Regions from separate parts of the Sodalis sp. RH21 genome, predicted to be linked through region 1. Evidence: predicted binding sites of a transcription regulator. Region 1 holds the regulator's gene; the other holds the start of a gene.
The links. Region 1 encodes sigma-54, which starts transcription at its own class of promoters, with help from an activator protein. Its sites were predicted from a motif close to GTTGGCACANNTTTCGCTNT; they were not measured.
Positions count from the first base shown of each region.

Region 2: the regulator sigma-54 is predicted to act here: its motif matches at 2,317-2,336, upstream of glnA (glutamate--ammonia ligase).

Region 1 covers NZ_CP178732.1:346,357-350,583, forward strand. The annotation lists gene rapZ (RNase adapter RapZ) at 1-5, opposite strand, end outside; gene ptsN (PTS IIA-like nitrogen regulatory protein PtsN) at 118-597, opposite strand; gene hpf (ribosome hibernation promoting factor) at 1,142-1,429, opposite strand; gene rpoN (RNA polymerase factor sigma-54) at 1,453-2,886, opposite strand; gene lptB (LPS export ABC transporter ATP-binding protein) at 2,934-3,659, opposite strand; gene lptA (lipopolysaccharide ABC transporter substrate-binding protein LptA) at 3,664-4,227, opposite strand, start outside; gene lptC (LPS export ABC transporter periplasmic protein LptC) at 4,211-4,227, opposite strand, start outside.
Region 2 covers NZ_CP178732.1:5,798,552-5,802,778, forward strand. The annotation lists gene glnL (nitrogen regulation protein NR(II)) at 1-675, opposite strand, end outside; gene glnA (glutamate--ammonia ligase) at 815-2,224, opposite strand; gene typA (translational GTPase TypA) at 2,607-4,227, shown strand, end outside.

The DNA.
Region 1 (4,227 bases):
ACCATGACGACTCCCCTCTGGCATTTTTATTGACCCACATTGGCGACCACATCCGTTATCGCACCAATCATACCCCGCGGGTCGGTGCGGCGCCGGGCGGGCATCCGACCCGGCGCGTTACGACCCGGCTTCCGTTTCTGTCATTATGGCATACAGTTCTTCATCGCTTTGCGCCGCGCGCAGGCGGCGACAGACCGTTTTATCGGCCAGGCGCTTGGCCACCAGCGACAGGGTGTGCAAATGGGTTTTACACTGTTCGGCCGGCACCAATAACGCGAACAGCAAATCCACCGGCTGGTTATCTATCGCATCAAAGGCAATGGGTTGCTCCAGGCGGATAAACACGCCGACCGCACGCAGGGTGTCTTCTTCCAGTTTACCGTGCGGAATGGCGATGCCGTTGCCAATGCCGGTGCTGCCCATGCGTTCGCGGGTTAATACGGCGTCGAACACCACCTGGGGCGCCAGGTTAAGCTGCTTGGCCGCCAGCTCGCTGATAATTTCCAGCGCGCGTTTTTTGCTCTGGCAGTGGATGGAGCCGCGGGTGCATTCAAGGCTCAACACCGTATTTATTTGCATTGCTGTATCGTTAGTCATTTCATTTCACTTAGGCTCTGTATCACCTTTATGACTCATCAACCCGTCTTACCCGTCATCTTTCGGGCCGCAGGTACGTTGGCTACGTTCGTTCACCCGAATCACTTACCTGGGTAAGCTCATCGGGATTCACTCGCTTGCCGCCTGCCCGCAACCCGAAATCTATAGGGTAACCCGTCATCTTTCGGGCCGCAGGTACGTTGGCTACGTTCGTTCACCCGAATCACTTACCTGGGTAAGCTCATCGGGATTCACTCGCTTGCCGCCTGCCCGCAACCCGAAATCTATAGGGTAACCCGTCATCTTTCGGGCCGCAGGTACGTTGGCTACGTTCGTTCACCCGAATCACTTACCTGGGTAAGCTCATCGGGATTCACTCGCTTGCCGCCTGCCCGCAACCCGAAATCTATAGGGTAACCCGTCATCTTTCGGGCCGCAGGTACGTTGGCTACGTTCCGCCTGCCTGCAGCCCGAAATCTTTCGGGCGTTTTATCTACATAACGAGCCGATGTGAGGTTAGGTAGCGATGATGGCTACAGTGAATTTAGTACTGCTTCAGTTTGTCTTTATGTTTATTCAATTGGCGCGTCAACTTATCGATCAGCAGATCGATGGCGGCATACATATCATCCGCTTCTGACGTCGCATGCAGCTCACCGCCGTTAACGTGGATCGTCGCTTCGGCAATTTGCTGGACCTTTTCGATCTTCAGAACAATATATACCTGATTGATCCGGTCGAAGTACTGTTCCAGCTTGGAAAATTTCGTGGTCACAAAATCGCGCAAAGCATCGGTAATATCAACGCGCTGTCCGGTAATATTCAGCTGCATAGTGTCTTCCTTCTCTGTAGAGGTCAAACCAACTGTTTACGCTGGTTTGACGGCGGGATGGATAAAGACTCTCGGTATTTTGCTACGGTTCGCCGCGCCACCATGATGCCCTGGTCGGAGAGCAGGGTGGTCAGCTTGCTATCGCTTAGCGGCTTCGCCGGGTTTTCCGCGGCGATTAATTTTCTCACCAGTGCGCGAATGGCCGTGGAGGACGCTTCGCCCCCCCCTTCGGTACTGACGTGACTGGAGAAAAAATATTTAAGTTCGAATATACCGCGCGGACTGTGCAGATACTTTTGCGTGGTGACCCGCGAAATCGTTGATTCATGCATATCCACCGCCTGGGCGATATCCGCCAGCACCATGGGCCTCATGAACTCTTCGCCTTGCTCAAAAAAGGCCTGCTGCTGTTCAACGATGCACCGGGTGACTTTCAATAAAGTATCATTACGGCTTTCCAGGCTTTTAATCAACCAGCGGGCTTCTTGCAGATGGCTGCGGATAAACTGCCCGTCCGCGTCGCTGCGCGTGGTATTGCCCAGGGCGGCGTATTGCTGGTTGATCTTGAGACTGGGGACGCTGTCGGTATTGAGCTCCACGGTCCAGCGGTTGTGCACTTTGCGCACCAGCACATCCGGGATGACATACTGCGATTCGGTGGTATTGATCGATTGGCCCGGGCGGGGATCGAGGGACTGAATCAGCGTCATGGCGGATTTCAGCGCCTCTTCCTTGAGCCGGGTCGAGCGCAGCAGCGTGCGAAAATCATGGCTGGCCAGCAAATCGAGGTGTTCGCTGACAATCAGCCGGGCTTCGTTGATATAAGGAAAATCCTTCGCCAACTGGGAGAGCTGGATCAACAGGCAATCGCGCAGATCCCGCGCCGCCACGCCCACCGGATCAAAACGCTGCACGCGCTTGAGCACCGCCTCCACTTCATCCATGGTGACATTGTCATCGCCCAGGCACTCCAGAATATCTTCCAGCGGCACGGTGAGATACCCCGTTTCATCCACCGCGTCGACGATGGAGGTGGCGATGGCGATATCGGTATCGGAAAACGGCGTCAGTTCCACCTGCCACATCAGGTAATCCTGCAGGGTCTGGATGGTTTCACCCTGGTAAATCGGCAGTTCTTCATCGCGGTAGTCGGTACCGGTGCCGGACGGGGTGCCGGCCGAGTACATTTCGTCCCAGGTGGCATCGAGCGGCAGTTCTTCCGGCATGTCTTTTTGTTCCATCGCTTCGCGGGTATCAAGCGATTCGCTATCCGGGGTGTCGTGGGCCTCTATTTCCTCATGGACATCGGTTTGCTCAAGCAAAGGATTGCTTTCCAGCGCGGTCTGTATTTCCTGCTGGAGTTCAAGCGTAGACAGTTGCAACAGACGAATCGCCTGCTGTAACTGCGGAGTCATGGCCAACTGTTGACTAAACCTGAGTTGCAAACCTTGCTTCATATAATGCGTCAATTAACCTCATCGGCCTTTCACTTCAGGACACCTTATCAGAGGCGGAACTCTTCGCCCAGATAAACACGTTTCACCTGCTCGTCCTGCAGTATTTCCGCCGGAGTACCGTGGGCGATCAAATGCCCTTGGCTGACGATATAGGCGCGTTCGCAGACATCCAATGTCTCACGCACGTTGTGATCCGTGATCAGCACGCCCAGTCCGCTATCGCGCAAATGTTCAATGATTTTTTTAATATCGATAACGGAAATCGGATCTACCCCCGCAAAAGGTTCATCAAGCAGGATAAATTTTGGATTGGCCGCCAGGGCGCGGGCAATTTCCACGCGCCGCCGCTCGCCGCCGGATAACGATTGACCGAGGTTATCGCGCAGGTGGGCGATATGAAACTCCTCCATCAGGGCATTGGCCCGGTCCGCGCGCTGCGCGGCGCTGATATCGTTCCTGATTTGCAATACCGCCATCAGGTTATCATAGACGCTCAGGCGGCGGAAAATCGACGCCTCCTGCGGCAGATAGCCGATGCCGCGGCGCGCGCGGGTATGCAGCGGCAGCAGGCTGATATCGTCGTCGTCGATGATGATGCGTCCGGCGTCGCGCTGGATGATGCCCACCACCATATAAAACGTGGTGGTCTTGCCTGCGCCGTTGGGCCCCAGCAGCCCCACAATCTCCCCGGAGCTGACCTTAAGGCTGACGTCTTCCACCACGTGGCGGCCTTTATAGGCTTTGGCCAGGTTTTCTGCGATTAATGTAGCCATGCTCTTATTTTTTTCCGGTTTGGGGCGCGGGCGTCGCGGGCGTTGCCTTTGCCGGATTCTTATCCTGCAACTGGGACGGAACCAGCACGGTGGTGACCCGTTTGCCCTTGTCGCTGAAGGCTTCCATCTGCTGTTTTTTCACCAGATAGGTAATGCGGTCGCCCTTGACGTTGCTATCCAATTGCTCAAGGTAAGCGTCGCCGGTCAATACGACAAAATCATTGGCCAATTCATAGCGAACTTTCTGCGCGTGGCCTTTGACCGGCTTGCCGTTGTCCTGGAGCTGATAAAAGGTGACGGGATTGCCGTAGCCTTCCACCACTTCCTTGCCCTGCTCGCCGTTGGGACGGGTAATCACCACTTTGTCCGCCCGGATATCGATGGAGCCTTGCTTGACGATAACCGTACCGGTAAGGGTGACGGTGTTGGTCTGCATATCGACGGCCTGCTGCGCGGAATCGATATTAATCGGCTGATTGGTATCGTCGGTGAGGGCCAGGGCATTGGCGCTCACCAGCAGCAGCGCACCGGCGGCAAACGCGCTATGGATTTTATTTTTGGTTTTGGA
Region 2 (4,227 bases), 520 kb from region 1:
ATCGTAATCGCGCAGCAGGGTGACGTTTTCCGGTTTTTCCAGCGAGACCAATTGGAAAACCCGTTCGGCAACCTGATGGATGCTTTGCGTGACGTGCATGCCGGGTTGTTGCGGTCCCAGCAGGCGGTCGACCAAATTGCGCAGGCGATCGGCCTGTTCGATAATGACTTTGGTATATTCCAGCAATGAGGGATCGGGCAGCGCTTTGGCCAGTAACTGCGCCGCGCCGCGTAATCCACCGAGCGGGTTTTTGATTTCATGGGCCAGCCCGCGCACCAGATCCCGCGCCGCGACCTGCTGGGCGTGCTGAATTTGTTCCTGGCTGAGACGCCGCTGGTTATCCATGGGCGCCAGCTCCATCAGGACGTAATTGTCGGGCAGGCGTTGCACGGTGAGAGAAAGAATATGGGCACGGCCGTCCACTACCAGCGTGACCTCATTATCGGTAAAGCCGTGGCCTTCGTTAAGGCTCTCGCGCATTAACTCGATGTTAAGCGAGAAATAACCCAGCAGTTCCGGCAGCGGCGTACCAAATAATTTGCGCGAGCTTTGAGCCAGCAGTTGCTGCGCCGCCGGATTGGCGTAATGAACGGCAAGATCGTTGTCCAGCACCAATATGCTGTTTATCAACGAATTTAGGATCTGCCCAGCATCGGGCAATGAGCCTGTAGCCATAAAGCAGTCTCCCGCACTATTTGAGTGCATTTATTCCATTAGATAATAATGCGCTTGGCTATGCGCAAGGCTTGGTGGAGAAAAAAGCCCATCCGAAGATGGGCTGAAAGTTTCCACGGCAACAAAAAACACTTTCAAGTTATACGCTGTAATACAGCTCGAACTCTACCGGATGCGGTGTCATGCGAATACGATCGACTTCTTCGGTGCGCAGGGTGATATACGCGTCGATGGAATCCTCGGTAAATACGCCGCCGCGGGTCAGGAATTCGTGATCGGCTTCCAGCGCCTTAAGGGCTTCTTCAAGCGAACCGGCCACCTGTGGGATTTCCTTGGCTTCCTCTGGAGGCAAGTCGTACAGGTTTTTGTCCATGGCATCGCCAGGATGGATTTTGTTGATAACGCCGTCCAGGCCGGCCATCAGCAGGGCGGCAAACGCCAGGTACGGGTTGGCGGCCGGGTCCGGGAAGCGCACTTCGATACGGCGGGCTTTCGGGCTGGCGACTACCGGGATACGGATGGAGGCGGAACGGTTGCGGGCGGAATAGGCCAGCATAACCGGCGCTTCATACCCCGGGACCAGACGTTTGTAGGAATTGGTGGTCGGGTTGGTCAGGGCATTGATAGCCTTGGCATGTTTGATTACGCCGCCGATATAGAACAGCGCCGTTTCCGACAGGCCGCCGTACTTGTCGCCGGAGAACAGGTTATTGCCGTCTTTGTTCAACGACATATGGCAGTGCATGCCCGAGCCGTTATCGCCGAACATCGGTTTCGGCATAAAGGTCGCGGTTTTACCAAATGCGTGGGCGACGTTATGCACCACATATTTGTAGATTTGGATTTCGTCGGCTTTTTTGGTCAGGCTGTTAAAGCGGGTCGCGATTTCGTTCTGGCCGGCGGTGGCGACTTCATGGTGATGGGCTTCAACGACCAGGCCCATTTCTTCCATGGTCAGACACATGGCGGAACGCAGATCCTGCGATGAATCCACCGGGGGAACCGGGAAATAACCGCCTTTCACGCCGGGACGGTGGCCTTTATTGCCGCCTTCGTAGGCTTTATCGGTGTTCCATGCGGCTTCGATGTCGTCAATGGCGACGTGGGAACCGGAAATGGAAGAACCAAAACGAATGTCATCGAACAGGAAGAATTCGGGTTCTGGCCCAAACAGCACGGTATCCGCGATACCGGAAGATTTCAGGAACTCTTCGGCGCGTTTGGCGATGGAACGCGGATCGCGATCGTAGCCCTGCATGGTGGCAGGCTCAAGAATGTCGCAACGGATAATCAGCGTTGATTCTTCGAAGAAAGGATCAAGCATTGCGGTGCTGGCATCAGGCATCAGCACCATATCGGATTCATTAATGCCTTTCCAGCCGCCAATGGAGGAGCCGTCAAACATTTTTCCATCTTCAAAGAAGTCGGCATCTACCTGATGGGCTGGTATAGTGACGTGCTGTTCTTTACCTTTCGTATCAGTGAAACGCAGGTCGACGAATTTTACTTCGTGCTCGTTAAGCATCGTCAAAACGTGTTCAGCGGACATAACTTGTATTCTCCCGGATGTGCCATTGTGTCGTCGTGGAACGAAATCGTATGGATCGAATTTTATTTAACTTAGCTACGCTAGGCTAAACTAAAGCTAAAAGTGTGCCAACATTGCTAAAATGATGCAAAGGGCCGCATAACCGGCCTTTAACCAGAAGTCCGGATGCACCACATTGGTGGGAAAGTGCCATCATAGTGCATTTGGGCAGTAGGTGGGCACTATTTTGGTGCAACAAGTGGGGCGAGGAGAAATAATGCACTGAGAAAGGGATGACGAAGCGTTAAAAATGACGCAAATGCAGAGATCATCGCGATCTTGTTTAGTCCCTCGCTTATTACGTGTACAATAACGCGCTATTTCTAATGCCTGAGGCAAAGTTGTGATCGAAAATTTGCGTAACATCGCCATCATCGCGCACGTCGACCATGGTAAAACTACCCTGGTCGATAAGCTGTTGCAACAATCCGGAACATTGGGTGACCGCAACGACGCCACCGAGCGCGTTATGGACTCCAACGATTTGGAGAAAGAGCGTGGGATTACCATCCTCGCTAAAAATACCGCTATTAACTGGCACGACTACCGTATCAACATCGTTGATACCCCCGGACACGCCGATTTCGGCGGCGAAGTTGAGCGCGTAATGTCCATGGTTGACTCAGTATTGCTGCTGGTCGACGCCATGGACGGACCTATGCCGCAAACCCGGTTCGTGACCCAGAAAGCCTTTGCTTATGGCCTGAAACCCATAGTGGTAATCAATAAAGTCGACCGTCCGGGCGCACGTCCTGATTGGGTCGTCGACCAGGTGTTTGATTTATTTGTAAACCTCGGCGCAACCGATGAGCAACTGGATTTTCCGATCATATATGCCTCCGCGTTAAACGGTGTTGCGGGCTATGAACACGAAAACATGGCCAGCGACATGACCCCGCTGTTTGAATCTATCGTCAAGAACGTCGAAGCGCCCAATGTGGATAGCGACGGCGCATTCCAGATGCAGATTTCTCAGCTTGATTACAACAGCTATGTCGGCGTCATCGGCATCGGCCGCATCAAGCGCGGTTCGGTTAAACCGAACCAGTCCGTGACCATCATCGACCATGAAGGCAAACGCCGCAATGGTAAAGTGGGCCAGGTATTGGGCCACATGGGCCTGCTGCGTATCGAGTCCAAACTGGCTGAAGCCGGCGATATCATCGCCGTTACAGGTCTGGGTGAACTGAACATCTCCGATACCATTTGCGACCCGGCCCAGGTTGAAGCGTTGCCGCCGCTGACCGTGGACGAACCTACCGTGTCCATGTCTTTCGGCGTTAACAATTCACCGTTCTGCGGCAAAGAAGGCAAGTACGTCACTTCCCGCCAGATCCTTGAGCGCCTGAATAAAGAACTGGTGCACAACGTGGCCCTGCGCGTGGAAGAAACCGTCGATCCGGATACCTTCCTGGTATCGGGCCGCGGCGAGTTGCATCTGTCGGTGCTGATCGAAAACATGCGCCGCGAAGGGTTTGAAATCGGCGTTTCACGGCCGAAAGTTATTTATCGTACCGTTGACGGTAAAAAACAGGAACCGTTCGAACAGGTTACGCTGGATATCGAAGAGCAGAACCAGGGCCCGGTTATGGAGGCCATGGGTATCCGTAAGGGTGAAATGCGCGATATGCTGCCGGACGGCAAAGGGCGCATCCGTCTTGATTACATCATCCCCAGCCGTGGTTTGATTGGTTTCCGTACCGAATTCCTGACCATGACCTCCGGCACCGGCCTGCTGTATTCGTCATTCAGCCATTATGACGACGTGCGTCCGGGTGAAATCGGCCAGCGTCAAAACGGCGTGATGATCTCCAACGGCCAGGGTAAAGCGGTGGCTTACGCCCTGTATAGCCTGCAAGACCGCGGCCGCCTGTTCCTGGGCCATGGCGCCGAAGTGTACGAAGGCCAGATCATCGGCATCCACACCCGTTCCAACGATTTGACGGTTAACTGTCTGACCGGTA